One region of the Rhodococcus sp. NPDC078407 genome, then DNA from elsewhere that is predicted to be linked to it. Evidence: predicted binding sites of a transcription regulator. Region 1 holds the regulator's gene; each other region holds the start of a gene.
What was found. The regulator LexA, encoded in region 1, represses DNA repair genes until DNA is damaged. The targets are predictions, from matches to a motif close to CGAACANNTGTTCG.

Region 1 (9,702 bases):
ACGTACGCCGAGAACATCGGCGTCATGGCGGCCACCCGCGTCTATTCGACGGCGGCGTATTGGGTCGCGGCCGTCACCGCGATCGTGCTGGCGTTCTCGCCCAAGTTCGGTGCCCTGATCTTCACCGTGCCCGACGGCGTCATCGGCGGCGCAACATTGGTTCTGTACGGGCTCATCGGACTGCTGGGCGTTCGCATCTGGACCGACGCGAAGGTCGACTTCACCGATCCGGTCAATCTCATGGTGGTCGCCGCGGCGCTCGTCGCGGGTATCGGTGACCTGACGCTGTCGGTCGGCTCGGTGGAACTCGGCGGTATCGCGTGGGGCTCGCTCGGAATCCTGATCGGCTACCCGATCGTCTCGGCGCTCGCCCGAGGCAGAACGGGCAGGCGGAGCTAGCGAGGGCGGTCACGGATCGCGCGCGTTTTGGTCATCGACCCCCGGTGCACTGCGAACGTACTGTTGAACGGTGACGTCAGTCGCACCGACGACCGCGCTGTGACACCCCTTTCTCGTGGTCGACGACGGTGCGCATCGAACAAGGAGATCTGCGTGGAACGCACACTTTTCGAGCCCGAGCACGAGCTGTTCCGGGAGTCGTACCGGAAGTTTCTCGAACAGCACGTAGCGCCCAATCACGCGAAGTGGGAAGAGCAGAACATCGTCGACCGCGGCGTCTGGGTCGAGGCCGGTAAGCAGGGCTTCCTCGGAACTGCTGCGCCGGAGGAGTTCGGCGGCGGCGGAGTCAAGGACTTCCGCTACAACGCCATCGTCACCGAGGAAACCACCCGCGGCGGCTACAGCGGCATCGGCTTCACACTGCACAACGACGTCGTCGCGCCGTACTTCATCGAGTTGGCCAACGACGAGCAGAAGCAGCGTTGGCTCCCCGGATTCTGCTCGGGTGAGCTGATCACCGCGATCGCCATGACCGAGCCGGGCACCGGCAGCGACCTGCAGGGCATCAAGACCAAGGCCGTCCGCGACGGCGACGACTGGGTGCTGAACGGGTCGAAGACGTTCATCACCAACGGAATCAACGCCGATCTCATCATCGTCGTGGCCTGCACCGACCCGGAAAAGGGTGCCCAGGGCTTCAGCCTGTTGGTCGTCGAGCGCGATATGCCCGGCTTCGAGCGTGGCCGCAATCTCGACAAGATCGGTATGAAGGCCCAGGACACAGCGGAACTGAGCTTCACGGACGTTCGAGTGCCCGCAGCCAACCTGCTCGGCGAAGAAGGCATGGGCTTCATCTACCTCATGCAGAACCTTCCCCAGGAGCGGCTGTCGATCGCCGTCGTCGCCGCGGCGGCCATGGAATCGGCACTGGACATGACCATCCAGTACTGCCGCGACCGCAAGGCGTTCGGTAAGTCGATCGGCAAGTTCCAGAACACCCGTTTCGTGTTGGCGGAGTTGGCAACCGAGACCACAGCCACCCGCATCATGGTGGACAAGTTCATCGAACTGCTCAACGACGACAAGTTGACCGTCCAGGAAGCCGCGATGGCGAAGTGGTGGACCACCGAGAATCAGGTCAAGTTGATCGACCGGTGCCTGCAGCTGCACGGCGGCTACGGCTACATGAAGGAATACCCGATCGCCAAGGCATACATGGACTCTCGCGTCCAGACCATCTACGGCGGCACCACCGAGATCATGAAGGAGATCATCGGTCGCGGATTGAATCTGTGATCCGCTGATCGTTCAGGACCGACGAGAAGGGCCGCAGCGTGTGTGCTGCGGCCCTTCTTCGTTGTGTCCGAACAGAGTTCAGAGCTTGCGCATCACGGTGACGACCTTGCCCAGGATTGCCGCGTTGTTGCCCGGAATCGGCTCGAACAATGGATTGTGCGGCATGAGCCACACCTCGCCCTTGGATCGCTTGAACGTCTTGACGGTGGCCTCGCCGTCGATCATGGCCGCCACGATATCGCCGTTGTCCGCCACGGACTGTTGCCGAACCACCACCCAGTCGCCGTCACAGATGGCCGCGTCGATCATCGACTCACCGACGACCTTCAGCAGGAACAGAGAACCCTGACCGACCAGCTCGCGGGGGAGTGGAAACACATCCTCGACGGCTTCCTCGGCAAGAATCGGTCCACCGGCGGCAATGCGACCCAGAACGGGAACGAACGTGGGCGTCGGCAACCGGTCCTGTTCCTCGGACGAACCGTCGACCGCGGCCGCGGCTTGATCTGCCTGCACCTCGTCGAGGCCCCGTACGTCGACCGCGCGGGGGCGGTTGGCGTCGCGCCGCAGAAATCCCTTCCGCTCCAGAGTCCGCAGCTGATGGGCCACCGACGACGTCGATGTCAGGCCGACGGCGTCGCCGATCTCGCGAATGCTGGGCGGGTAGCCACGCTCGGTCACCGATGCTCTGATGACCTCGAGCACTTTGCGCTGACGCTCCGTCAGGCCGGCGCTGATGTCGGTGCCGACCTCCATGGCCTTGGGCGTCGGCTCCGCGGCCGGTTTCCCTGCCGCGACCTTCGTGGTGGCGGTCGTCTTGGAACCCGTCGTCTTGGAACCCGTCGTCTTGGAACCCGTCGTCTTGGAACCCGTCGTCTCGGCACCCGTGGTCGACCTCGTCGAGGTCTGGTCCTTCATGCTGTCGGCCTCCTGCTGGTGTTCTGGATCCGGTCTGCGTGGTTCTGTCTGCGCGGACTGGAGTTGATGGTGTCGACTCGTGTGGCGTGTGGTTTCTGACACGAATCTAGCGTGTATCAGCTGTTGAATCAAACATCTGTTCGACTCGTGTCGCGTTTTCTACAGACTTTGTCGGAGGCTCGTGATAGAACTTCGAACAAGCGTCCATCGAACGCCTGATCGAACAATCGATCCAATGAGCGAAGACGAGGTTCCGATGACCATCACCACCGATCGTCCCACCACTGCAGGTGTCCGTACCCGGTCCACCGTCGTCGAGCGTCGCCGCCGTGCTCGTCCCGCGCTGCGGAGTTCCATCGAGATGCGCAGTTCCGTCGAGATGCGCAGTTCCGTCGAGATACGCGAGGCGCGGACGACTCCGTGCCTGCCGGTGCTGGAGCCGTCGTGGACCGACGTCACCGATCGCGAGGCGGCAGATCGCGAGTTCGACGAGACCTCGGCGCACTTCGCCGGTCAGTCCGTTCGGATGCGATCGATGGTGTTGTGGGTGCTGGCAGTCGTCGTCGTGGCCGCCGGCCTGATCGGTATCGCCAATCTCCGGGCCGTGTCACCGGATGCCGGCGCGCAGCCGGCCGGTGTGGTCGAGGTGCACGACGGAGCTGTGGTCGAGTATGCGCCTGTCGGATGACCACCGGTCCCACTGCGTGCGTCATGACTGAGTATCCTCGACTGACTGCCCCGACCGAGATGTTCGACGTCGGAGCATCGGCTACGACGGAGGCTCCTTCATGCATTGCCCGTTCTGCAGGCACCCCGACTCGCGCGTGGTCGATTCGCGCGAAATGGACGAGGGGCAGGCAATCCGCCGTCGTCGCTCCTGCCCGGAATGCGGTCGTCGCTTCACCACGGTCGAGGCCGCAGTGCTCGCTGTCGTGAAGCGCAGTGGCGTCACCGAACCGTTCAGCCGCGAGAAAGTGGTCAAAGGCGTACGCCGGGCCTGCCAGGGGAGAGATGTCGACAACGACGCACTCAATCTCCTGGCTCAGCAGGTGGAAGATGCCATTCGCGCCGCCGGTTCCGCCGAGATTCCCAGCAACGAGGTGGGCTTGGCCATTCTCGGCCCGCTTCGCGACCTGGACGAGGTCGCGTATCTGCGATTTGCGTCCGTGTACCGATCGTTCAGCTCGGCCGAGGATTTCGAGAAGGAAATTCACGAGCTGCGTAAGCACCGAGAGTCTGCCGACATCGACTGACGGCCCGGTTCGTCAGCGCGCTTGATCCGCGATCGCCTTCTCGATGCGTTTCTCCGAGACCGGGTACGCCGTCCGAATTCCTTGGGCGAACAGCCCTACCCGCAGTTCTTCGATCATCCAGAACAGTTCCTGCACACCGGCGCTGGACTTTCTGCTGTCCGGAAGCGAATCCAGTAGCCGTCCGTACGAGGCGTAGACGCGGTCGAGTACGTCCATCGCAGCCGCATCACGCCCTGCACTGCTCGGAAGCGTGGCCAGCCTCTTGGTTGCCGCAGCCAGATATCGGGGCAAGTCCGCGAGCCTGCGAGAGCCGAATTCGGTGATGAAGCCGCGAAAAACCAATCCTGCGAGCTGTTCGCGGACATCCTCGGCAGGCTCACCGGAGGCCGTCTGCAGTTGTCCCGATACGGCAAGAGCGCCCGTCAATACAGGGCGAACGAGGGCGAGCGCCGCGGCAGTGCGCTGCGGAACCTCGGCGTTGACCGATGCTCGTAGTCTCTCGAAGGCCTCCGGATCCCGAACCGGCCCACCGTGCGCGTCCATTGCCTCCTCGACCGCCAGAACTCGGCATTCCTCCAGGAGGGCATCGACTCCGCCGTACGGATTCTGCCCGAGGGCCAGGCGTTCCGCAGTCGGGAGACCGGCCAGCAGAGCTTTCGTACCTTTCGGTGCCGTCGACAACAGCAGAGTGCGGGTACCGGAGCGCATCGCTGCTCGCTGTTGGGCGGGTGTGCTCAGCACTCGTACCGCCACGCCCGGTCCTTCCGGTACGAGGGCCGGGTACCCGGTGACCTTCTGTCCGCCCACATCACGGGTGACGGTCGACTCCAGTCGGCCCAACGTGCCCGAGGTCCACGCGAGAGTGGGTGCGCGTTCCGCGTCGCCGACCGCACTCGCAACCTGACGACCGACTTCGCCGGACAGACGGGCGCGCAGCGCGGTCAGATCTTTGTCGCTCCCCAACACTTTTCCTGCCGGGTCGACGGCCGCGAACGTCATCTTCAGGTGGTCGGGCAGCGCTGCTGTGTCGAAGTCCTTCGCGGTGATGTGGCACTGTGCGGCCCTCGACAGCTCGCGGGCCAACGCCGTCACCAGAGTCTCGGCACGCGGCCTCATGACCGCCAACGCCGCGGCGGCGAAGTCGGGGGCAGGAACGACGTTGCGGCGCAACGGTTTCGGAAGCGACTTGATCAGTGCCGTCACCAACTCTGCGCGCATCCCCGGAACCAGCCAATCGAATCCCACTGGCTGCACCTGAGCGAGCAGAGCAATCGGAATACGCGCGGTGACTCCGTCGGCCGCAGTGCCCGGCTCGAACTGATAGGTCAACGGAAACTGGATCTCGCCCTGTCGCCAGGCGTCGGGATACGCCCCCGTGAGCACCGAGGCCGCGTCGGAGTTGACGACTGTGTCGGTCGTGAAGTCGAGTAGGTGTGGATTCTGCCTGCGTGCCTTCTTCCACCACGTGTCGAAGTGCCGGGCCGAGACAGCTTCCGGTGCGATACGTGCGTCGTAGAAGTCGAACAGCGCGTCGTCGTCGACGACGATGTCGCGTCGCCGGGCGCGGTGTTCGAGTTCACCGACGTCGTCCAGTAGCGCCCGGTTCTTGTGGAAGAACGCGTGCTGGGTTTTCCATTCGCCCTCCACCAGCGCATGTCTGATGAACAATTCCCGTGACGCTTCGGCGTCGATACGGTGGTAGTTCACCGGTCGCTGGGTGACCAGCGGAATTCCGTACAGCGTCACCCGCTCGTAGGCCATCGCCGATTCGCGCTTGATGGACCAGTGCGGTTCGGAGTACGTGCGCTTGACCAAGTGCGGTGCGAGCCGCTCGGCCCATTCGGGTTCGATGCGAGCAGCCATTCGGCCCCACAGGCGTCCGGTCTCGACCAATTCGGCGGCCATGACCCATCGCGGGGGCTTCTTGAACAGCCCCGATCCGGGGAAGATTGCGAAGTGTGCGCCGCGGGCACCCAGGAACTCGCGCTTGTCACCCTCTCGCAGTCCTACGTGCGACAGCAGTCCCGACAGCAGCGATTGGTGGAGCGCTGTCTCGGTGGAGTCCGCGTCGGGCACGGTCCAGCCGAGCCCACGGGTGATCTGACGGAGTTGGCCATGGAGATCCTGCCACTCGCGAATTCGCAGGTAGTGTAGAAACTCGGTACGGCACATGCGTCGAAACTGGTTGGACGACAGCTCGTTACGTTGTTCGCGAAGATACGTCCACAGCTTGACGTAGGCCAGGAAGTCCGAGTTCTCCACTGCGAATCGGGCGTGTTTCTCGTCCGCCGCCTGCTGATGCTCGGCAGGTCGCTCCCGAACGTCCTGAATGGACAGGGCCGCCACGACCACCAATGCGTCGCGCAGCGAGCCGTTGCCGTTGGCCTCGACGAGCATTCGAGCCATACGGGGATCGACCGGCAGCGCCGAGAGTTCACGGCCGATGGGGGTGAGCTCCGCGGTGCCGCCCTTGGTTGCCGGCTTCAACGCCCCGAGTTCTTCGAGGAGTCCGATCCCGTCTCGGATGCTGCGCGGGTCCGGCGGTTCGACGAAGGGGAATGCGTCGATCTTGCCGAGCCCGAGGGCGGTCATCTGCAGGATGACCGAGGCCAGGTTGGTGCGAAGAATCTCCGGCTCGGTGAACTGCGGACGGGACTCGAAATCCTCCTCCGAGTACAACCGGATGCAGATTCCGTCGGCGACGCGGCCACAGCGGCCCGCTCGCTGGCGCGCCGACGCCTGGGAGATCGGTTCGATGGGCAATCGTTGCACCTTGGTACGCAACGAATATCGCGAAATGCGCGCGGTGCCGGGATCGACGACGTAGCGGATTCCCGGGACGGTCAACGACGTTTCCGCGACGTTGGTCGAGAGCACCACACGTCGGCCGGAGTGCGGTGAGAACACCCGATGCTGTTCGGCCGCAGAGAGCCTTGCGTATAACGGCACGATCTCGGTGTTGCGCAGATTGCGGTCGTTCAACGCGTCTGCAGTGTCGCGAATCTCGCGCTCACCCGACAGGAAGACCAGGATGTCACCGTCGCCCTCGGCCATCAGTTCGTCGACGGCTTGGCACGTGGCGTCGACGGGGTCCAGGTCGATGGTCGTCTCTCCGGCATCGACCGTCAGTGGTCTGTACCGCATTTCGACCGGGAACGTGCGGCCCGAGACTTCGATGATCGGGGCGGGTATACCGCCGCGGGCGAAGTGTTGGGCAAATCGTTCCGGATCGATCGTCGCCGAGGTGATGATGATCTTGAGATCGGGTCGCCGGGGGAGTAGTTGCGCGAGGTAGCCGAGGATGAAATCGATGTTGAGGCTGCGCTCGTGGGCCTCGTCGATGATGAGGGTGTCGTACTGGCGAAGCAGTCTGTCTCGCTGAATCTCGGCCAGGAGAATGCCGTCGGTCATCAACTTGACGAGCGTCGAATCCGAGGACTGGTCGGTGAACCTCACCTTGTAGCCGATGGACTCACCCAGCGGCTCGCCGACCTCCTCGGCGATGCGCTCGGAAACCGTGCGAGCGGCGAGTCGTCTGGGTTGGGTATGGCCGATCGACCCGCGAATTCCGCGGCCCAACTGCAACGCGATCTTGGGAATCTGTGTCGTCTTACCGGATCCGGTTTCGCCGGCGACGATCACGACCTGATGCTCGGCGATGGCCGCGGCAATGTCGTCCTTGCGCAGACTGACGGGAAGGGACTCGGGAAAGTCGAGGGTGGGGACCGCCGCTCGTCGGTTCGCGACCACGGCTTCCGCACGTACGATGTCGCGTTCGAGGGCGGCGAAGGCGTCGTCGGTGCGGGCTTTGTCGAGTCGACGACGAAGCCGGTTCTCGTCGCGGATGGTGACCTGGGCCAGACGGGTGGCCAAAGCCTTGCGCTGACCGGACGGATTGGAGGTAGACATACTCGGTCCAGGATATCCGTTCGGGCGATGCCGTCCGAACCGTCGACCGCCGCAGCGCCTCCACTACTGTGTGACGCATGTCTTCTGCCACCGGAACCACACACTCTTCCGCGCTCTGGCACGGTTTCGCCGACATGGGCTCTGTCACGGCCAGTGGCCCGTTCGTCGTCTCTCGCGGCGAGGGTGCCTACATCTACGACCACGCGGGCACCGAGTACCTGGACGCGACCGCTGGCCTGTGGTTCACCAACGTCGGCCACGGACGTCGTGAAATCGCCGACGCCGTTGCCGCGCAGCTGAGCTCGATTGCCCACTACTCGAACTTCGGTGACTTCGTTCCCGAGACGACGCTGGCTCTGGCGGATCGCCTCGCTGCAATCGCGCCGGTCCCGGGCAGCAAGATCTTCTTCACCTCGGGCGGATCGGACTCCATAGACACCGCCGCGAAGCTCGCGCGCCGCTACTGGGTGGAAATGGGACAACCGTCCAAGAAGATGATCGTCGGTCGGCAGAAGGCTTATCACGGCATGCACGTTGCAGGCACCTCGCTGGCCGGCATCCCGGTCAACAAGGAGCACTACGGTGAACTCATGCCCGACGCCAGGACGGTGTCGTGGGACGACGCGAAATCCCTGCTCACGTTGATCGAGGAGGTCGGTGCCGAGAACGTCGCCGCCTTCTTCTGCGAGCCGGTGATCGGAGCAGGCGGGATCTACCTGCCGCCGGAGGGCTACCTACGTGAGGTTCGGCAGATCTGCCGCGACCACGACGTTCTGTTCGTCGCCGACGAGGTGGTCACCGGATTCGGACGTATCGGTGGCAGTTGGTTCGCGTCCACTCGGTTCGAGCTCGAACCCGATCTGATGACGACCGCCAAGGGACTGACCTCCGGATACGTTCCCATGGGGGCAGTGTTCATCGCCCCGAAGATCGCCGAACCGTTCTTCGCGGGCGGAGTCTGGTGGCGACACGGCTACACCTACGGCGGTCACGCAGGCGCTGCCGCCGCCGCGATGGCCAACCTCGACATCATCGAGCGTGAGGACCTGCTGGCACATTCCAAGCGCATCGAAGCCTCGCTTCATACCCACCTCGCGCCGCTCGCCGAGCACGATCGGGTGTCGGAGATCCGCAGCGGAATCGGCGCGGTGGCCGCGGTTCAGCTGGCAGACCCGGCAGAGGCGTTACCCTTCGTCAAAACGCTGCGCGCGCATGGCGTTTCCGGCCGTGCAGCCGGGCAGGGCGCGATGCAGATCTCACCGGCGTTCGTGATGACGGACGCCGAGATCGAAGAGCTGGCCGCGCGGATACTCAGCGCGCTCGGCTGAACCGGAGCTTGCTGCGTAGCTGTTGCCTCCGCGAGAGCGGGGGAGCAGCAACAGGTTCCGGTTCACTCGACAGTGCCGCGAACCGTTGGTGTAGCTGCTCGCGCACTTCGTTCGGCGCGTATGCGCGACGCTTTCGCTCGGAGCGCACCACCAGCGCACCGGTGGCCGCGACACCGGCCATCCCGGCGAGGCCGAGAGCTTTCCACACGTTCATTCGGCAACCGTACCGTCCGGACGTGCGGTTGCCGCGGCGTCACGACCTAGGGTGAGAGCCATGAATCCGTCGCGAATCAGCCTCGATACCGCCATCGACGCCACCAGAACGGGCGACATCTGGATTTTTCGCGGAGAGTCCACGGCCGACCGGGCAATTCAGGCGCTGACCAACAGCCCGGTCAATCATGTCGGAATGGCAGTGGTGATCGACGACCTACCCCCGCTGATGTGGCACGCAGAGCTGGGAAAGTCGCTGCAGGACATGTGGACCGGTAACTTTCAGCGTGGAGTGCAGCTGAACAATCTGCGCGCGGCAGTCACCCAGTGGGCCACGAAGTATCGACAGCGTTGCTGGTTGCGTCAACTGGATGTGTCTCCGGAGC
Region 2 (9,702 bases), on a different contig from region 1:
CTCGGCCGCGAGGCGCTGCTGAAACTGGGCGCACTCGACGGACCGGAGTGGGTCGGCCCCGCTGCGGCACAGCTGGACGGACTCACCGCGCAGAGCTGGATGCTGCCGGGCGGTATCGCAGCAGTGGTCGTCGGATTCATCCTGGTGTTCGTCGCTGTCAAGCCCCGTCGACGTACGCACCGCGCCCTCACCGAGCAGGACGTCTGGCTCCGCAAGGGTGACGTCGCTGCCGTGGCTCGCGCCACCGCGCTCGACAACGCCGAAGTCGAGTCCGCGACGGCCAAGGCCGGCAACAAGAAGGTCACCGTTGCCGCGTCCACCGTGATGGGCACCGACACCTCGACCCTCAAATCCTCGATCGTCACCTCCGTGGACGACGCCCTCCGCCCACTCGCGTCGGCACCGAAAGTCCGCACCCGAGTGCGAACGACAGGACACACCTCATGAACCGCGTCAACGCTTCGGTCGACCGAACCAGCACGGCGGTCGTCGGACTCGCATTGATCGCCCTCGGCGGCGGAGCAGTCGCGTGGGAGCGCGGCAGGTTCCCGGGCCGGGAGCGCATCGACGCCGCTTTCGTCGACACCACCGTCGACGCCGGTTGGTGGCCGTGGGCTCTCGGAGCGGCCGCGATCGTCCTCGTTCTCATAGGCCTCCGGTGGCTCTTCGCGCACCTGCCTCGCCGTTCGGTCGGCATCGTCGCGCTCAGCCACACAGCGAATTCCGAGTCGTTGGCTTCCGACGTCGACGGCAAGCTCGGGGTCGATTTGAGCACGGCCGCCAAGAGTGCCGCCAAGTCGTTGGCAGCCCACGACGGCGTCGTGTCCGCATCCGGCCGCTCGGTGTCCGACCGCGGAGAGCGGGTCGTGGAGATCACTGCGACTCTCGACCCGGCCGTGACGTCGCTCGACACGATTTCCGCCGCAGCAGCACAGACTCGTGACGACATCTTGACGTCCCTGGAAGGAACGCCCGCTGCTGTGCGAATTCTGTTGCAGTGCGGCAAGTCTCGAAAGCAGTCCGCTCGCGTGAGCTAGAACTCGATCTCCCCGATCAGTCCATGATGATCCGATCCGGGGAGATCGATTCTGTCGAGCGATCGAGCATGGCCGCTGTTGGACAGAATGTGGTCGATGCCGATGACAGCAGGCGTGCCCTTGTCCGTGGGGTACGTCGGCACCAGGCCCTTACCCAATTGCGCTGCGGCGTCCGAATATCCGGCATCGAGGAGATTGCGGAACTTCTTGTGCGAATATGTCGTGTTGAAGTCTCCACTGACGATCACCGGCCCGGTTCGCGACACCGCCTCCACATCGTCTCGCAGCGTGTCCAATTCGGCGGTCCAGATGTCGGCCGGAGTGATGAAGGCAGGGCCGGGATGCACGGCCAGTAGTGAGATCGGCTCGGAGTCCGGAACTTCGATCCGGGTCGCAAGATTCATCGGGCCGTACCCGGCGAGTTCGCGGCTGCCGGACAGCGGCAGGCGACTGTAGATTCCGGCTCCGCCGCCGCCCGTCGCGTACGGCCGCAGAAAACTGTAGGGAAAGAGCTCGTCCATCCCGGCGTCACGCAGGCCGATCACCGACGCATCGGTCAATTCCTGGATCGTGACGACGTCGACGGTGTTTTCGCGCGCCTGATCCACCACCGACGTCGGATCAGCGCTCCCCACCATCAGATTCGCTTGCATCACGCGCACCCGCACACCGTCTTCGCTCGGTGCCGCGTCGGCTGTGTACAGCGGGGCGTACGAGAGCGCACCTGCTGCCAGCACCAGCGCCGAGACTCCCGCGAGAATCCACCGCCTACCGACGAGTGCCACGACGGCACCGAGTGCGACCGCGATGAACATCAGCGGAACGAACGACGCCAGTGCAATCAGCACGTTGATGCGGGTGTCGGTGTAGTAGGCACCCAACGCCACCAGCCCGGTCAGAATGCCCAACGTTGCGATCGTGCCGGTGAGTATCCGTACCCAGGTTCGCTGCATCGGTCCGAGGGTAGCTACGCCCGAACGCCGAGGGTGAGCGCGGTGAATGTTGTCCAGGTCAGGGACACCAGACCGCGAACCGCTGCGAACGAGAACGCCGTGGACCACACCGTGCGGGTGCAGGGCTCGGGCACCGGCACACCCGCGAATCGATCGGCGAGCCAATCCAACGTCAGTGGTGCGCCGAGCGGGTGCAGCGACAGGTGTTCGCTCAGCCGGTCTCGTAGGTACGTCACGTGAGCGCCGGCTTCGTTGTACCGCTCGACCTGCCCATCCACGTCATCGATCGCGATGATTCGGTCATGTACCGCTTGGATCACCAGAAGCGGAACCGACGGGGCGATGCGACCGGGCTGAATGTCGTGGAACACCTGAACGATCTCGGGCAGCGCGAGCAGGTCGGCCAGAGGAATATCGATGTAGTTGTCCAGATCGTGTTTGGCCAGGCGGGCGACGGCTCGGACGGTCGTCATCGACTCGACGGAATCGAGAATGCGCAACCCCTCCTCGTCGACGTACTGCCGAACGACCCGATCCAGATCCGGGTAGGTGCGCCGTAGACCCGCTACCACCAGCGTCGGCAATGCTGCGTGCAGCGTGGCATTGAGCCGGGTGAACGCCGAAGCCGGATCGCCGACGGGCGAGCCGAGTGCGGCACCGACCAGCTCGATCTCCGGCGCATACTCCGGGGCCATCTCCGCCGCCCAGGACGTTGCCAGCCCGCCGCCCGAGTAACCCCACAGTGCGACCGGCGTGCTGTCGTTCAACTCGAGCGGCTCGAACGACAGCACAGCACGAATGGCGTCGAGTGTGCAGAATCCGGGTTCCTTCGGCGCACCCCAGTGTCCGTCGGGTCCCTCGTGATCCGGAATCGAGATGGTCCACCCACGGCGTAGGGCATGCAGAACCAGCAGGAACTCGAACTGCGGAACCGCCCCGAACGCCTTCGCGCCGCGGCGAAGGGCATAGGACGGGAAACACGAGGACGCAACGCCGTCGATCGCGCACTGATACGACAGCAGCACCGGCTCGGCATCCTGTGGCCGCAACACCGTCGTGACGCCGGCCTGCGGAAACCCGCCCAGATCGACGGTGCGGTAGAGCAGCTGCCAGGCGTCGACTCGTTGACGCACCCGACCGAACATCGCGACCTCGACCGGCCTGACCCTCAGAATCGTCCCCGGTCGAGCCGCTTCGTAACCCTCGGGCGCGACGTAGAAGGAATCGTCCTCGGGCCTGGTCGCGTCGCTGCGCATCGGTGCTCGTTCCACCGGCCAGGACTGTTCGTCCTCCATCGATCTGTCGACGCTCATGTGCCACCGCTTCTTGTCCGAGTCTCTTCGTCACACTAACTTGCCCTCAACGACCTCATTTCATGCAGCCTGCTGCCAATTGGTGATCAGAACGTCGGTCGCGTAGCTGAGGTCGAGGCCTTCACCACCCCAGTTCGGGACGATGGCGTCGGGCGCGATCCCGTCGTATCGTCGCCGAAGTTCCTCCGCATCACCGGCGGTCACCGGAGCGTGAATCATCGCGATCCCCGAAGGATGGTGAAACGAGAAGCGTTGATCACCGACGGCGTCGATGAAGAAGTACCCGTCGTGCAGCGCTCGATGGTGTTCACCGCACAGCAGGACCAGATTGTCGAGTGACGTGGCACCTCCCCGTGAGCGGTAGGTGACGTGATGAGCGTGCAGGAATCGGGTGCGCTCGCAACCCGGCACCGTGCAGCATCTATCTCGAATGATCAACTGACGCAACTGGGTACGGCCCGGCGCTTTCGCAGTCGAACTCCACCGCACAGTTTTTCCCAGCCGGCCGTGGCCGACGGTTCGCATGACCGCGGAACACAGCACCTGCGCGAGAGTCTCGTCGTCGAGGCCGGGCCCGTCGTCGAAATGAGCATGATCGCATCCGGCTTCGGTGCTGTTGCCGATATGGACCAACACCTCCGCAGCCGGCGAAACGACCGGAGAATCCACCGCAGCGCAGACCATCTCGGCCATGGCAATCATCGCCGGCACCGGGTTGGGCGGTGCAGGGGCTGCCCGGTCGCCCTCGGATTCGTCCTCGGTTCGCGTCCGCTCGTACTCTGCCCTGGTCAACGCGGCGAGAAGCCGCTTACCGTCCTCGGGCCGAAAGCGTGCAGTCAGAACGAGCGAGCCGTCTTCCTCATCCCACCGCCACCGCCCGGTACACGGATCGAGGTCGACGCCATTGCCCCTGGTAGGACGCATTGCCTTCTTCAGACCGCGGCAGAGACGTTCGATGTGCGCAGCGGGTGCGTCGAGCGCCTTCTGCAGCAACGACGCCTCGTTCTCGGCCGTGGCCACCCGCGTCATCGCGCGCACCTTGGAGTACGAGATGGTGCCGCTCAGGTACGCCGAGGTGATCAGCGGCAGCTCACGCATCGCCTTGGCCACGCGCACCTGCTCACGGGCCGTGTGCAGATCGACTCCCGCACGCCAGGACAACCAGTGCGCACAGGACCGCATTTCCCAGGCGGCCCATCCGCGTCGAGAATCGAACTCACCCACCAGAATCAGATACTGCGCCGACGCCGCAGCGATCTGACCGGCCAGAGCGCAGATCTCGGTCTCGATATCTCTCGTCTCGATCCGCCCCGCCTCGGATCCCACCTCGGCCATGTCGATCATGAACGCCCCCATTCATCGAATGCATGTTCGAGCAATGTACGACGAGGCACCGACAGGAAACTTCTCGATGGGCCCGACGCGTCCCCGCGGGGACGTCTCGAGCTTGCTTTCTCACTGTTGGGCCCGATACTGACACCAGATGCTGGTTCCGACGAAGGGTGGCACGTGAGCGACGACCCGACGGCACGAGAACAGGCCACGAGGCATCCGGCATCGGAGGCGCAGCGAATGCCCTACATGGCCGACGACCGCAACCCTCTCGCGCGCTTCAGCAGTCCGCTGCGGGGAACATGGTTGACGTCGCTGTTCGGCGCAGTGCTGCTCGTTGCACTGCCGATCATCACGGTGACGGGGCTGCTCTCGTACAGCGCCTACGGACCCCAGTTCGGCCAGGCCAGACCCGGTGACGTGGGGTGGTTACGGCTGCCGCACTTCGACTGGCCCACCGATCCGGCCTGGCTGTATCAACTCACGCAGGGCCTGCACGTCGGGCTCGGGCTCATCATCGTGCCGCTCGTCATCGCCAAACTGTGGTCGGTGATGCCCAAGCTCGTCGAGCTGCCGCCGGTGCGGTCACCTGCCCACGCGCTCGAAAGACTGTCGCTGTTGGCACTGGTCGGAGGTCTGCTGTTCGAGATCGTCACCGGTGTTCTCAACATCCAGTACGACTACGTGTTCGGTTTCGACTTCTACGCCGCCCACTACTTCGGTGCCTGGGTGTTCATTTCCGGATTTCTCGTCCACCTGTGCCTCAAGGTCCCGCTCATGTGGCGCACCCTGAGGTCGGAATCGCTGATGGACGTGCTGCGCGCCCGCAACGAAGCTCCGGATCAGCAGGACGACGACAATGCCCCGGCGACCATGACCCGACGCGGTGCCATCGGCTTGGTGGCCGCTGGAATGGGGTTCGTCGCTGTGCTGACGGTCGGTCAGACGCTCGGCGGCGTGCTGCGCAAGGCGGCGATTCTGTTGCCCCGCGGGCGTTCGTACGGTGACGGCCCCAACGACTTTCAGATCAACCGAACGGCCGAGGCTGCGGGCATCACCGAGGCGCAGACCGGGGCTGACTGGCAATTGACGATCAGCAGCGCAGCCGAGGACGCGGTCCCCATCGTATTGTCCCGAGGCAGGCTGCTGTCGATGCCGCAGCGCACCGCCGAACTTCCGATCGCGTGCGTCGAAGGTTGGTCCACCACACAGACGTGGACCGGCGTGCCGTTGGCCGAACTCGCCGCGCTGGCAGGCGTACCCGCACCGCGATCGGCGGAGGTGAGCTCGCTGGAGCAGAACGGCGCGTTCACCCGTGCGGTACTGCAGGGAAACCAAGCGGCGCATCCGAACTCGCTGCTGGCCTTGAAGGTCAACGGTGTCGATCTTTCGCTCGATCACGGATTTCCCGCCCGCGTGATCGTTCCGGCTCTTCCGGGGGTCCACAACACCAAATGGGTTGCGCGCATCGTGTTCCGACCGTGACTTGCCACGACCGGCCGTGTCGTAAAGAGTGACACAGGCCACCGAGCAGTCGCCGGCACGTGAGGAGAACCGATGAGCGAGACGACCACACCGCCCCCGAAGTGGAAGGTGGTCGGCCCCGGACTGGTGGTCGCCGCCACCGGTATCGGAGCCGCCGATCTGGTCGCGACTTTGGTCGCCGGCTCGCGTTACGGCTACGCCCTGCTCTGGGTCATCATCGTCGGCGTCGTCATGAAAGTTGTTCTGGTGGAGGGTGCCGGACGCTACACGTTGGCCTCGGGCAACACGATATTCCAGGGCTGGCGGTCGCTCGGAAGATGGACGACGGTGTACTTCGCGCCGTACATCGTGATCTGGGGATTCGTCTACGGTGCTGCGGCGATGTCGTCGAGCGCATTGCCGATCGTCGCGCTGTTCCCTGGCTTGGATCTGAAGGTCGTGGCCATCGCGTCCGGACTCCTCGGTTTCGCACTGATCTGGCTCGGTAGCTACGGCTTCTTCGAGAAGATCATCACCGTTTTCGTCGGCATCATGTTCGTGACGGTGATCGGCGCTGCGGTGGTGGCGGTTCCCAACGTCCCCGCGATCATCAAGGGCATCGTGCCCACCATTCCCGACGGCTCCATCGTGTATGTCCTCGGCCTCGCCGGCGGTGTCGGCGGCACCATCACGCTCGCCGCATACGGCTACTGGCTCCGCGAGAAAGGCTGGATCACACCGAAATTCATGCGGGTGATGCGGATCGACAATTCGATGGCCTACGTGATCTCGGGCATCTTCGTGCTGGCGATGCTCATCGTCGGTGCCGAACTGCTCTACTCTTCGCAGATCGCCATCTCCACCGGCGATCAGGGTCTGGTTCAGCTGTCCGATGTGCTGGCCGAGCGCTACGGCACCGTGTTCGGCTACGTCTTTCTCATCGGCTTCTGGTCTGCGTCGTTCTCGTCCCTCATCGGGGTGTGGAACGGGGTTTCCCTGATGTTCGCAGACTTCGTGGGCAACCTGAAGGGACTCGAGCAGGGACATTCGGACACGCGCGTCGGTGGCAAGTACTTCCGTTGGTACGTAGCGTGGCTGACCTTCCCGCCGATGGCACTGCTGTGGCTGGATCAGCCCATCGGACTCGTCCTCGCATACGGGGTGCTCGGGGCGGTGTTCATGCCGTTCCTGGCGGTGACTCTGCTCGTTCTTCTCAACAGCGACCGCGTGCCGAGGCAGTGGCGCAACGGCTGGTTCACCAATCTCACGCTCGGTGTCTGCGCGTTCCTCTTCGCCTGGCTCGCTGTCGACCAGGTACTGGACGCCCTCGACAAATACGTTTACTGACCGGCCGCTTCCAGCCGGGACCGCAAGGTCGACTCGGTGTGGCGGATCGCTTGACCCACAACCGGTTCCACCACAGCGGCGAGCAATTTACCGGCGATACCACCGGGCAGGCTGTACCGGAACACGACCACCAATCGGGTCTTGCCGTCTCCGACGTCCTCGAATGACCACGTCGACGAGTTCGACAGGCCCTCGACCGACTCGAGCGTGAGCCGCTCGTTGTGGACCCATTCGGTGACGTGAACCACGGACCGGAGCGCCTTGGGGCCGATCTGCATCGTCGCGTCGTACGTGGCCCCGAGACCGGACGTGACCTCGCTCGTCGGCTCGAACCGCGTGATGCCGAACATCCACTGCGGCACGTTACTGAAGTCATCGAGATAGGCGAAAGCCGCCTCCCGACTGGTCGACGCAATGGCCGAATGATTGATTACACGCACTCGCGCCACACTAATACACGCTACGCAGTGTTACACACACTTTGCCTGTTCGGCCTACCGCTGGACATAGCCCATCCGCTTGTCCACCACGTTGACCAGGGGCGAATCGTGCATATATCGCCGCAGGTTGTCCTCGAACAACGTCCAGAGCCGTTCGGCGAAGTCGTCGGCGTCACCCGCCAGGTGTGCAGTCAGGATGACGTTGTCGAGATTCCACAACGGGCTCGTTTCCGGGAGCGGCTCGACCTCGAACACATCCAATACGGCCCACCCGATAGCTCCGGCTTCCAACGCCGCGCACAGGGCCTGCTCGTCGACCACAGGACCTCGGGAGATGTTGACCAGTCCAGCCTCCGGACGCATGGCCCCGAGAATCTCGGCATCGACGAGGCCGTGGGTCCTCTCGGTCAACGGTGCCGCGAGCACGATCACGTCGTATTCACCGGCATACGTGGGTAATTGGTCGACGTCTCTGATTCGCGAGAATTCAGCGCCACCGGGGCGTTCGGACGTCCCCGACGCATCGACGGTCATCCCCAGCGCGCCGAGTACTCGTCCGATTTCGCGTCCGATCGAACCCGGGCCGATCACCAGCGCGGCGCGACCATGAATTCCGGTGGTCGATCTGTGTTCCCAGACGCGCTCGCGCTGACGCCGCAACGCCTGGGGCAGCTTCTTGACAGACGCCAGAATGCCTGCGGCGACGTATTCGGCAATCGCGCGATCGAGGATGCCTCCCGAGTTGGTCAGCAGCCACGGCCCCTCGCGCAGAACGGGATCCAGCAGCCGATCGACTCCTGCGCTCGACGCGTGGATCCAGCGAAGGTTCTCGGCCTCGGGCCACACAGCCTGCAGATCGACGGACTCGAACGTGCGAAACAACAGCACCTCGGCCCACACGACCGCATCGACCAGTTCTGCTATGGTGCAGCTACGGAACCGAACACCCTCGATCGAAGGAAATGCCATTCGGTCCGAAACACTCTCGACCACAAGCACGTTCACCACAGGAACCGCCACCTCCGTACGATGACACAGTGCTCACCGTAGAACTCGCATCTGCCGCTGACGCGGCAACGATACTTGCCCTGCGGCACGCTGCCGAGGACTGGTTGGCGGCCCGGCACATCGACCAATGGGCACCTCGCGAGGTTTCCCTGTCGACCGTGGCTGCACAGATCGACGCAGGGGGTTCCACATCGTCCGACGCGTCCCCGACGGCCCGCTGGTCGGAGCGCTTCGTTTGATCTGGTCCGACCCGTGCATTTGGCCCGATCAGGACCACAGAGCCGGCTACGTGCACGGCCTGGTGATCGACAGAAATGAAGCGGGAACCGGACTTGGCGCATCCATGCTCGACTCGGCCTCGCGGCGAGCCCGTCACGAAGGGCGATCGCTGCTGAGATTGGACTGCGCCGAGACCAACACGGAGCTGTGCAGCTATTACCTGAGACAAGGCTTCCGCCACGTCGGTCGGCGCGAATTCGCCGACGGTAGTTCATGGTTCAGCGTCGCACTCTTCGAGAGGTCGATCGATCGGTAACCTGTGCGCCATGGGTCGCACACCTTCGCTGTAGGTAATCCCTGTCGCGCGATCCGCGCGCTACCGTGACACCACCTCGTGCAGGATCTTGTCGGAGTCGCTGACCAGCGCATCGACGGCCATCCGCGCACCCCACCACATACCCAGCCATCCGACTGCCGCGGCCACGGGGACGGAGAGGTATGCGAGGGCCCCGGGGAGGAGCAAAGCCAGCAGAAGAGCGGGCAGTACCTACACTGCGAGAACGACTATTGCCAGCATGACCAGGGCGAC
Region 3 (9,702 bases), on a different contig from region 1:
GCCGGATTCCTCGTCGTACTGCACGACGGCGTACGGAAGCGGGCAGATGCCTGCGGTCTTCTTCATGTTCAGCGCGTTGATGAACGCGATGTTGCATTCGCTGGCACCGTAGAACTCGGCGACGCGGGAGATGCCGAACCGCTCGGTGAACTCTTCCCAGATCTCCGGGCGCAGGCCGTTGCCGACGATCAGCTTGACCGAGTTGTCGCGGTCGGAGTCCTTCTTCGGCTGCGTGAGCAGGTATCGGCAGAGCTCGCCGATGTAGGTGAAGGCAGTGGCCTCGTTGACGCGGATGTCGTCCCAGAAATTGCTCACCGAGAACTGCTTGCCGATGGCCATGGTCGCTCCGCCTGCGAGCACCGAGGACAGCGTCACCGTCAACGCGTTGTTGTGGTAGAGCGGCAGGCAGCAGTAGATGACGTCGTTGCTACGCAACCGGACGCCCATGTTGCCCAGACCGGACATCGACTTGAGCCAGCGGAAGTGGCTCATCAGACTGGCTTTCGGCATGCCTGTGGTGCCCGAGGTGAAGATGTAGAACGCCTTCTCCTTGGCCTGGATCTCCGCGGTGACCTTCGGGTTGGCCGTCGATGCCGATGCTGCGAGGTCGGTCAGCTTCTTCAGTGGCAGCACCGCTCCCACCTTCGGCTCCGCGTCCAGCGAATCGAGGGCTTCCTGTGCGTTCTCGTCCAGCACCAGGACCTTGGCTTCGAGGATCCCGAGGCTGTGCTCGAGCACGTCACCGCGCTGGTTGTAGTTCAGCATTCCCGCGGTGGCACCGAGCTTGACGGCGGCGAGCGCGGCGAACAACGCCTCGGGGCGGTTCTTGCTCAATACGCCCACGACGTCGCCGCGCTCGACTCCGTGGTCGGCGAACACTGCCGCGTACCGGTTGACGAGCTCGTTGGCGTCCTTGTACGAGGTGGATTCGCCCTCGAACCGCACGAACGGCCGACTGCTGTGCTTGGCGGCTGCGTCCTGGAAGATCTGGCCGATCGACGCCTTGTGGTCGGGCTTACGGGTGAATCCCGCCAGGCCCTTGAGCAGGCTCGGCACCTCCGTCACCATTTTCGGCAGCGCGACTGCGACGTCGCTCACTCCAATTTTCTGACGGGCATCGACAGCCATGAACTCCCCTTTGAGACGGTGTGAGATTTCTTACCCTACTTGAGAGTAACAAGTTTGGGCATCTCGCTTGACCGCCGCGGTTGGTGACCTGTCACAACGACGCGCAGGCGTTCAGCGCCTCATCGACCGATGTGGTTCTGACGAGGGCATCCAGCGCCCGCTGCTGGACGAATCCGGTTGCCCGCAGACCGTCGATCCACTGCATCATGCCGTCGAAATGTCCGAACGGATCGAGCATCACCATCGGCTTGCTGTGCATGCCCAGGTAGCCGGCCGTCCACGTCTCGAAGAGTTCCTCGAGCGTTCCGATACCGCCGGGCAACGTGATGAACGCGTCGGCGCGATCCTCCATGATCTTCTTGCGCTCGCGCATGGTGTCCGTGACGATCAACTCGTCGGCGTCGACGTCGGCGACCTCACGGTGCACGAGCGCTTTCGGGATGACGCCGACGGTGTTGCCGCCCGCTGCTCTCGTCGCCGCAGCCACCGCGCCCATCATCGAGACGTTGCCGCCCCCCGAGACGAGTTGCCAGCCTCGTCGGCCGATCTCGGTGCCGACCTCCGCGGCCAGCTCGATGAACGAGGCGTCGACGGGACCCGACGCGCAATAGACGCAGACGCTGAGCGACTGCGTCCCGGTTGCCGAGTTACTCACTGTTGGGCCTCGCGGACGATCCGGACAGCCTCGTCGACGCTGTCGGTGCAGTGGATGAGATCGAGGTCCTTCTCGGACACCTTGCCTTCTTTCACGAGGGTCGTCTTGATCCAGTCGAGCAGTCCCGACCAGAAGTCGCTGCCCAACAACACGATCGGGAACTTCGTGACCTTGGCGGTCTGCACCAGGGTCAAGGCCTCGAACAGTTCGTCGAGGGTGCCGAAGCCGCCGGGTAGGCATACGAACGCCTGGGAGTACTTGACGAACATGGTCTTACGAACGAAGAAGTATCGAAAGTTGATGCCCAGATCGACCCACTCGTTCAGTCCCTGCTCGAACGGCAACTCGATGCCCAGTCCGATCGAGTAGCCGCCGGCCTCGCTCGCACCTCGGTTGGCACCTTCCATCACGCCGGGCCCGCCGCCGGTGATGACGGCGAAGCCCTCGTTCGCCAGTGCTGCTCCGAGCTCTCTGGCTCGCGCGTACTCGGGATGGTCGACCGGGGTGCGGGCCGAGCCGAACACCGTCACCGCTTTCGGCACCTCTGCGAGCGCGCCGAATCCCTCGACGAATTCGCTCTGGATGCGCAGCACCCGCCAGGTATCGGAGTGAATCCAGTTCCCTGGCCCTCGCTCGTCGAGCAGGCGTTGATCCGAGGTGGACGTCTCGGTGTTTCGGCCACGCCGCAGTACGACGGATCCCTTGTGCTTGGCCGACTTCTCGGTGCTGTGGTTCTCGTCGCTGTTCATGGCGTTCAGGCTATCCGGCAGAGAGGTAGCCCCGGAGAACCTGCGTGACGTGGGTGATCTGCTCGACGGGTACCCGCTCGTCCCGCTTGTGGGCGAGGTTGGGATCGCCGGGGCCGTAGTTGACCGCCGGAATGCCGAGGGCCGAGAACCGGGAGACGTCCGTCCAGCCGTACTTGGCCCGGAACTGCCCGCCCGCGGCCTCGATCAACGCCGCAGCGGCAGGCTTGTTCAACCCGGGAAGCGCCCCCGGTGACGAGTCGGTGACCTCGAAGCCGAGATCGAGCCCCTCGACCACCTCACGAACATGTTCGACGGCCTCGTCGACACTGCGGTCCGGCGCGAAGCGAAAGTTGACGTCGAGTTCGGCCGCGTCGGGAACGACGTTGCCGGCGACTCCGCCGGAGATCCGGACCGCTTGCAGCCCTTCGCGATACACACAGCCGTCGATATCGACGGTGCGAGCCCGATACGCAGCGAGGCGGTTGAGTGCCGCACCGAACTTGTGAATCGCGTTGTCTCCCAACCAGGAACGAGCACTGTGCGCTCGGGTGCCCGACGCCGTCAGCCGCACGCGCAGCGTCCCCTGGCAACCGGCCTCGATGAAACCGCCGGACGGTTCGCCGAGGATGGCGACGTCTGCCTCGAGCCACTCGGGCAGTTCCCGTTCGATGCGGCCCAGCCCGTTGCGCGCGGCCGCGATCTCCTCGCAGTCGTAGAACACCAGAGTCAGATCGTGGGCGGGGTTCTCGATCGTGGCGGCGAGGTGCAGGAACACCGCGTCGCCCGACTTCATGTCGACGGTTCCGCACCCGTGCAGGATGTCGCCCTCGGCACTGTCGTGTTCGCGCCTCGACGGCACGTTGTCTGCAATCGGAACCGTGTCGAGGTGACCGGCAAGCATCACCCGCGACCCCAGCCCGCGATTGGTTCTGGCCAGCACGGCGTTGCCGCTTCGGATGATCTCGAAGCCGGTGGTCTGTTCTCGCAGCGCCTGCTCGACCTCGTCGGCGATGCGCGATTCGTCCTCACTGACACTGGGGATGTCCACGAGCGCAGCAGTGAGGTCTATCGGGTCGGCATGCAGTTCGAGCGTCACGGCGACAACCCTAGGCTTCGGGCCCCGGAATCTCGCGGACCACGCCGTCGAAGCCTGCGCCGAACAATCTTCCGCTGGAAAAACCCTGCTGGGAGCGCCCATAGACGACAACACTCGTCAGCCGAGTACCGGTGCCGATCACGCACGTGGCCCCCGGCGCGTCGATGCGAACGACGGATCCGCCGGCATTGAGCGGGACCACGGGGCGTCCGGCGTCATCGAGCGTCAGACCGTCCGGGGCTGCGAACGAGCCCAGCCCCGACAGGTCGAGCAGGCTTTCCGGTGCCGACGGGTTGGCGATCGGAATTCGACTGACCCCTGGGTTTCGGAAGGTTCGCGACACGTAGAGATACTGGTCGGCCGCATCGAGAACCGCGCCGTTCGCGCTCGGAAAGCGCGCCCATGCCGGGTCGACGGATCCATCGGGACCGATTCGACCGATGAGCGAACCGAAGTCGTTGGTGGCGTACACCGTTCCGTCGGCAGCAACGGCGAGTCCGTTGGCAGCGCTCAAACCCTTCGCGAACGGTGTGACGGCCAATGTGTCGACGTCGAGGCGCACGATGCCCGCGGCCTTGACGAAGTCTCCGACGAAGACGCGGGGGTCGGCTCCGTAGCCGACCAGCAAGGTGCCGTCGGGCATCCAAGCAAGTGCTCCGCCGCCGCCGCTCGGGACTTTCGCGATGGGGTACGCGGGCCGGCCCGGCGCATCGATGCGGTACACCCGACCGGAGACGATATCTGTGACGTAGGCGCGTCCCGATCCGTCGACGGCCAGGCCTTCCAGCGCTGACCCGGGGATCCGCGCGACCACGGCCGAAGAACCGCCGGCTCCGAGGCAGTTCGGATCGGCAGCGGCGGTACCCGAACCGACGACGGCACTGCTCACGGCCATCAGCGCCGCAGCGATCACCGTCACTGCCGAACGCGTACGTGTGGACCAGCTAGAACTCATGACGTCCCCCCAGACTCGGCGACCCCCTGTCAACCGATGGGCATGTCTACCACGGCCCTACGACAACCAAACCCAACGCGATTCCGAGGACGATCGTCGCGGCCGTGGCCATGACCAATCCGGTGAACGAGAAACCCTCGGCTATTGCTGCGGTTGGGCCACGGCTGCGCGAGCCGGCTCGGGTGGTCACCGGTGACACTCTGTCAGCTTGCTCGGTGCTCGACCGTCCGCCCGCATCCCGATGCGATCACACTCGACAGTCGAATCGGTAACGAACCGACTGGGCGTCAGGATCGCATCCACGAAACAGTCCCTGCACCTGTGCTGACGGGCGAACCACCTCGCGGGACCCACCGCGTATCCTTCCTGCCGTGAGCGCACAGGGAGCATCAGCAATCGGTCTTGCCAACATCACGACGTCGGGTGTCGTTCTGGACACCTGGTTTCCGAGCCCCGAGCTCGGGTCGGGATTCGAATCCGGCACCATTCGGCTCGAGGGGTCGGACATCCCGGAGCACTTGGCTGCTCTCGTCGGACCGGACGAGGCGCGCGGCGTAGAGGTGGTCGCGGTACGCACCAGCATCGCCTCGCTCGACGACGCCCCGGTCGACGCGCACGATGCGTATCTGCGTCTGCATCTGCTGTCGCACCGATTGGTCGAGCCGCACGGCCAGAACCTCGACGGCCTGTTCGGTCTGCTCGCCAACGTGGTGTGGACCAACTTCGGGCCTGCAGCGGTCGAGGGCTTCGAGACGGTGCGCGCGAAACTTCGTGCCCGCGGTCCGGTCACCGTCTACGGCGTCGACAAGTTCCCGCGCCTGGTCGATTACGTCGTCCCCACCGGCGTTCGTATCGCCGACGCCGATCGCGTTCGTCTGGGCGCGCACCTGGCCAGCGGGACGACCGTCATGCACGAGGGCTTCGTCAACTTCAACGCAGGAACGCTCGGCAACTCGATGGTCGAGGGCAGAATCTCCGCAGGCGTCGTCGTGGGCGACGGTTCCGACGTGGGCGGCGGCGCGTCGATCATGGGCACGCTCTCCGGTGGCGGCAAGAACGTCATCTCCGTCGGTAAGAGCTGCCTGCTGGGTGCCAACTCCGGGCTCGGCATCTCGCTCGGTGACGACTGCGTCGTCGAGGCGGGGCTGTACATCACCGCGGGCACGAAGGTCAGTGGACCGGACGGCACTGTGGTCAAGGCGGCGACGCTGACCGGAAAGTCCAACCTGCTGTTCCGCCGCAACTCACTCTCGGGTGCGGTCGAGGTAGTCCCGTGGAAGGGCACGGGCGTCGAACTGAACGCAGCGTTGCACGCCAACGACTGACCGCTCCCTTCTCGTAACAGGTTTACTGGCAACCTCTTCCAGCCCCGCACCGTGTTCTCGGTGCGGGGCTGGCTTGTTTTGGTGCGGTTCGAGTGCGGGGCTTACGCGATGTGGGGGCCGGCTCGGGCGTGGGATCGTCTCGGTTGCCGGGTGGGGTCCACGGATGCCGGGGGTACGAACCAGGGGTGTTGATCGGTGCCGATGAACACTTCCCAATCCGAATGATGGATCAGGCGGTGGTGGAATCCGCAGAGCAGAACCAGGTTGTTCATGTCGGTCGGTCCGCCGTCGGTCCAGTGCCGAATATGGTGCCCTTCGGTCCAAGCGGCGGGTTTCCCGCAGCCGGGGAATGCACACCCGTGATCGCGGGCGGTGAGGGCGCGTTTCTGTTTCGCGGTGACGGTGCGGGCGGTGCGAGCGAGGTTGAGGGGGTTGCCGTTCTCGTCCATGACGATGGCGGTCAAAAGGCAGTCGCAGGCCAGTTGACGGGAGGTGTTGCGGGAGAGCGGCCCCATCCAGGGCAGCCAGCCGACGCTGGAGCCGTCGCCGAACAAGTCGCGATACGCGCCACGGTCCGCGGTCGCTGAACGGGCCTGGTTGCCGGGTCCGGTGGCGGTGTCGTTCTCGACTGCGTCCCCTTCGGCGGCGTTGTTGGATTGTGCTGCAGCGCGGGTGGTTTCGTCGTCGGTGATGTCGTCACTGTTCTGACCGCCCAGGCTCTGGAGGTCCTGCAACCGAATGTGCAGGTTGATGTGTGGTTTCTCCCCACCTTCGGTGGGGCGATCGCTCATAGCGAGGTAGCGGTCGAGGATGTGCCCGAAAGCATCGGCGCGCCGTCTGGCGGGACTGCGGTCGTCGGGGGTGCCGTCAGCTGCGGGGCGGGGTGCGGTGAGCGGGGAGAGTGCGGTGAGTAGTTTTTCGCCGGTGACGGCGTCGAAATCCATCTTCGCTACCAGGCGTCCGTTGAGGGTGGTGGAGGCGAAGAGTTCGTTGCGGTCGGTGTCCTCGGCGGGTGGGGTTTTGCCTCCGAAGGTGTCGTGGAGGCGGGTGATCGCTGCGCGTAGTGGTCCGGTGCGGGCTTCGGGTCCGGTCGCGGACGTCAACAGTGCCGCTCTGGCGTCGTCTTGGCCTTGTTGGGGGAGTTCTTTCGGTGGCGTTTCGGCGAAGTCGAGGATCAGGGCGGCGTGGTCGACGGAGATGCTGCCGGTGTTGACGGCGTCGGCGATGTCGGGGAAGTTCTTCAGTCCGCGGGCCAGGGCCACGACTTTGTGCGCTTTGCTCGGTGTGAGCAGGGTGGTGGAGGTGAGCCAGCCTGCGGGGCCGGGGAAGCCGAGCTTCTCCCGGGAGACGCGGATGTCGATCTCGGCGACCAAAGCAATCCGCCGAGCTTCCAACAACTGAATGTCATGGGAGACCGCGGCAGCGTCGGCGAGCAGTTCGCTCTCGCTCAGTTGCCAGATCTCCGTCGTCATAGGTGCAAGCGTATCGAACATGCGTTCGACTGGCAACCATTGTTGAATCGAAAACTATTGCTGTGCAGGAAGATTCGTGAATCAAAACCTGTCGGTGGCATGTGTTAACGGTCAAATCACTTCGCCCCACATCACGACTGACGACCCGCCACGACGGTTCCCTGGTGACAAAGGACCTTCCAATCCCGTCTCGACGCTGCAACTGTGCGACCCTGCGGGTGCGCCTGTCGTCGAGCGGCAGTTTGTAAGTCAGCAGTAGGTCGCTGGGGATATCTCCCACAACTCGAATTCGCTGGTCTCCGACCCTGCCGTCAGCCGATGGTCCCCAACGACGTCAGGGTTTTGACGACAGCCCGCGCCGCCTCGGCACCCTTTTTCTCCAAGTGCGCGGTGAAGAACTCGGTGTGGTCGGCGTGTTCGTGGAAATGGTGTGGGGTGAGCACCACCGAGAACACCGGGACATCGGTGTCGAGCTGCACTCGCATCAGTCCGTCGATGACGGCCGTTTCGACGAAGTCGTGTCGATAGATTCCGCCGTCGACGACCAGTGCGGCGGCAACGATCGCTGCGTACTTTCCGGTTCTGGCGAGCCGCTGCGCGTGGAGCGGAATCTCGAACGCGCCGGGCACCTCGAAGACGTCGACCGTTGCGTCGTTTCCGAGCTGCTCGAGTTCAGCGGCGAATCCCACACGCGCTCGGTCGACGATGTCCAGGTGCCAGCTGGCGTGGACGAAGGCAATGGATCCGGCGAGTGGAGTGGTCATGGGTGCGATGCTAGCGGTATCGCTCGTCCAGCAAGTCGAGTGTCCGACCATCGAATTCACCGGCGAAGTATTTTTGCAATACGTCGCCGAACGCGGACGGACCATGGGCGGCTTCGGCGAAAAGTGTCATCGACGAATGCAACTTCAGATTGTCCGGATAGCCGAAAATCTCGTCGACCGTCCGCCCCTCGACAGCGGTTACCAGCCGAGACGCCTTCGTCAGTCGCGGTCCCAGCACTTCGTGCGACAAGTACAGCTCTGCCTCGGTCATATCCGCAATGCCGAAATGCTGAGCGGTGGCGCTGCGTCCCAGCCCGGCCAACTGCGGAAACACGAACCACATCCAGTGTGTCTGCTTCCGCCCCGCCTTCAACTCACGCGTCACCGCGTTCCACACCGGGTCTTGGGCGTCGACGAAGCGTTGCAGGTCGTATTCGCTCATGCAATCCAACTTAGTCGGGAAGAAGGCGGCACATCGGATCGATGCCGCGTCCCCGACAGACCCAGTACATCGACACTGCCTACATTGGAACCCATGACTTCCACAGTGCTCATCACCGGAGCAAGCTCAGGCCTCGGCGAGGAATTCGCCACCCGATTCGCAGCACGCGGCGAGAACGTCGTCCTCGTGGCGCGGCGCGCCGATCGGCTGAACACCCTCGCAACGAGGATCGAGACCGAGTACGGCGTCACGGCCACCGCGGTGGCGATGGATCTGGGCGTCCCCGGCGTCGGCAGATCTCTACGAAACACGCTAGCGAACAAGGGAATTACCCCCACGAGCCTCGTCAACAATGCCGGCTTCGGAACGCACGGAAAGTTCACCGACGAGGATTCCGCGCGCATCGCCGCTGAGATCGCACTGAACGTCAGCGCCCTGGTAGACCTCACACACGCATTTCTACCGAACCTGACCGGCGCACTGATCAACATCGCGAGTACTGCCGCGTACCAACCCACACCGAACATGGCCGTGTACGGGGCGACCAAAGCGTTCGTGTTGAACTTCACCGAGGCGCTCGCCTACGAGCACCGCCGCTCACCGCTGAAGATCCTCGCCCTCTCCCCCGGCCCGACGCGCACCGAATTCTTCGACGTCCTCGGAACCGGCGACGCTGCGGTAGGCAATTTCCAGACCTCCGAGCAGGTTGTCTCGACGGCCCTGCGCGCGTTGGATTCTCGCCGTACTCCCGCGAGCGTCGTGTCCGGCCTGTCCAACAAGTTCAGTGCCGGCAGTGTGCGTTTGGCCCCACGCGCGTTGGCAACTGTGATCAGCGGCCGTCTCTTGAAAGCATGAACCGCTAACCGCGGGTACGACGCGAATCGATCACTCCCGTATCGAATCCGGCCAGATGCAGCCCGCCGTTGAATCGCGCGTGTTCGATCTTGAGGCACCGATCCATGACGACGTTCAATCCAGCTGCTTCGGCGTCGCGGGCCACCTGCTCGTGCCACAGCCCCAGCTGAAGCCAGATCGTCTTGGCCTGCACCGCAATGGTTTCCGCGAGCACCTTGGGAAGGTCGTCGTACTTGCGAAATACGTCGACAAGGTCCGGGG

Region 2: a site for LexA is predicted at 4,664-4,677, ahead of ACIGGF_RS07170 (HNH endonuclease signature motif containing protein). Genes of this name have one in related genera too.
Region 3: a site for LexA is predicted at 7,395-7,408, ahead of ACIGGF_RS24385 (DUF222 domain-containing protein). Genes of this name have one in related genera too.

The regions. Positions count from the first base shown of each region.
Region 1 covers NZ_JBITUQ010000032.1:29,199-38,900, forward strand. The annotation lists gene ACIGGF_RS23275 (uracil-xanthine permease family protein) at 1-399, shown strand, start outside; gene ACIGGF_RS23280 (acyl-CoA dehydrogenase family protein) at 553-1,695, shown strand; gene lexA (transcriptional repressor LexA) at 1,774-2,451, opposite strand; gene ACIGGF_RS23290 (hypothetical protein) at 2,849-3,301, shown strand; gene nrdR (transcriptional regulator NrdR) at 3,402-3,866, shown strand; gene hrpA (ATP-dependent RNA helicase HrpA) at 3,879-7,775, opposite strand; gene ACIGGF_RS23305 (aspartate aminotransferase family protein) at 7,853-9,103, shown strand; gene ACIGGF_RS23310 (hypothetical protein) at 9,087-9,317, opposite strand; gene ACIGGF_RS23315 (hypothetical protein) at 9,378-9,702, shown strand, end outside.
Region 2 covers NZ_JBITUQ010000004.1:263,036-272,737, reverse strand. The annotation lists gene ACIGGF_RS07190 (DUF6286 domain-containing protein) at 1-447, shown strand, start outside; gene ACIGGF_RS07185 (hypothetical protein) at 444-1,037, shown strand; gene ACIGGF_RS07180 (endonuclease/exonuclease/phosphatase family protein) at 1,034-1,990, opposite strand; gene ACIGGF_RS07175 (lipase family protein) at 2,005-3,303, opposite strand; gene ACIGGF_RS07170 (HNH endonuclease signature motif containing protein) at 3,364-4,647, opposite strand; gene ACIGGF_RS07165 (molybdopterin-dependent oxidoreductase) at 4,876-6,120, shown strand; gene ACIGGF_RS07160 (Nramp family divalent metal transporter) at 6,193-7,446, shown strand; gene ACIGGF_RS07155 (SRPBCC family protein) at 7,440-7,886, opposite strand; gene ACIGGF_RS07150 (D-2-hydroxyacid dehydrogenase) at 7,941-8,855, opposite strand; gene ACIGGF_RS07145 (hypothetical protein) at 8,924-9,133, shown strand; gene ACIGGF_RS07140 (GNAT family N-acetyltransferase) at 9,085-9,429, shown strand; gene ACIGGF_RS07135 (hypothetical protein) at 9,490-9,636, opposite strand; gene ACIGGF_RS07130 (ABC transporter permease) at 9,661-9,702, opposite strand, start outside.
Region 3 covers NZ_JBITUQ010000039.1:5,305-15,006, reverse strand. The annotation lists gene ACIGGF_RS24420 (long-chain-acyl-CoA synthetase) at 1-1,128, opposite strand, end outside; gene ACIGGF_RS24415 (TIGR00730 family Rossman fold protein) at 1,220-1,783, opposite strand; gene ACIGGF_RS24410 (TIGR00730 family Rossman fold protein) at 1,780-2,532, opposite strand; gene dapE (succinyl-diaminopimelate desuccinylase) at 2,543-3,628, opposite strand; gene ACIGGF_RS24400 (SMP-30/gluconolactonase/LRE family protein) at 3,639-4,583, opposite strand; gene ACIGGF_RS24395 (hypothetical protein) at 4,630-4,773, opposite strand; gene dapD (2,3,4,5-tetrahydropyridine-2,6-dicarboxylate N-succinyltransferase) at 4,955-5,908, shown strand; gene ACIGGF_RS24385 (DUF222 domain-containing protein) at 6,010-7,380, opposite strand; gene ACIGGF_RS24380 (6,7-dimethyl-8-ribityllumazine synthase) at 7,692-8,144, opposite strand; gene ACIGGF_RS24375 (DUF1810 domain-containing protein) at 8,155-8,586, opposite strand; gene ACIGGF_RS24370 (SDR family NAD(P)-dependent oxidoreductase) at 8,680-9,441, shown strand; gene ACIGGF_RS24365 (CoA-binding protein) at 9,446-9,702, opposite strand, start outside.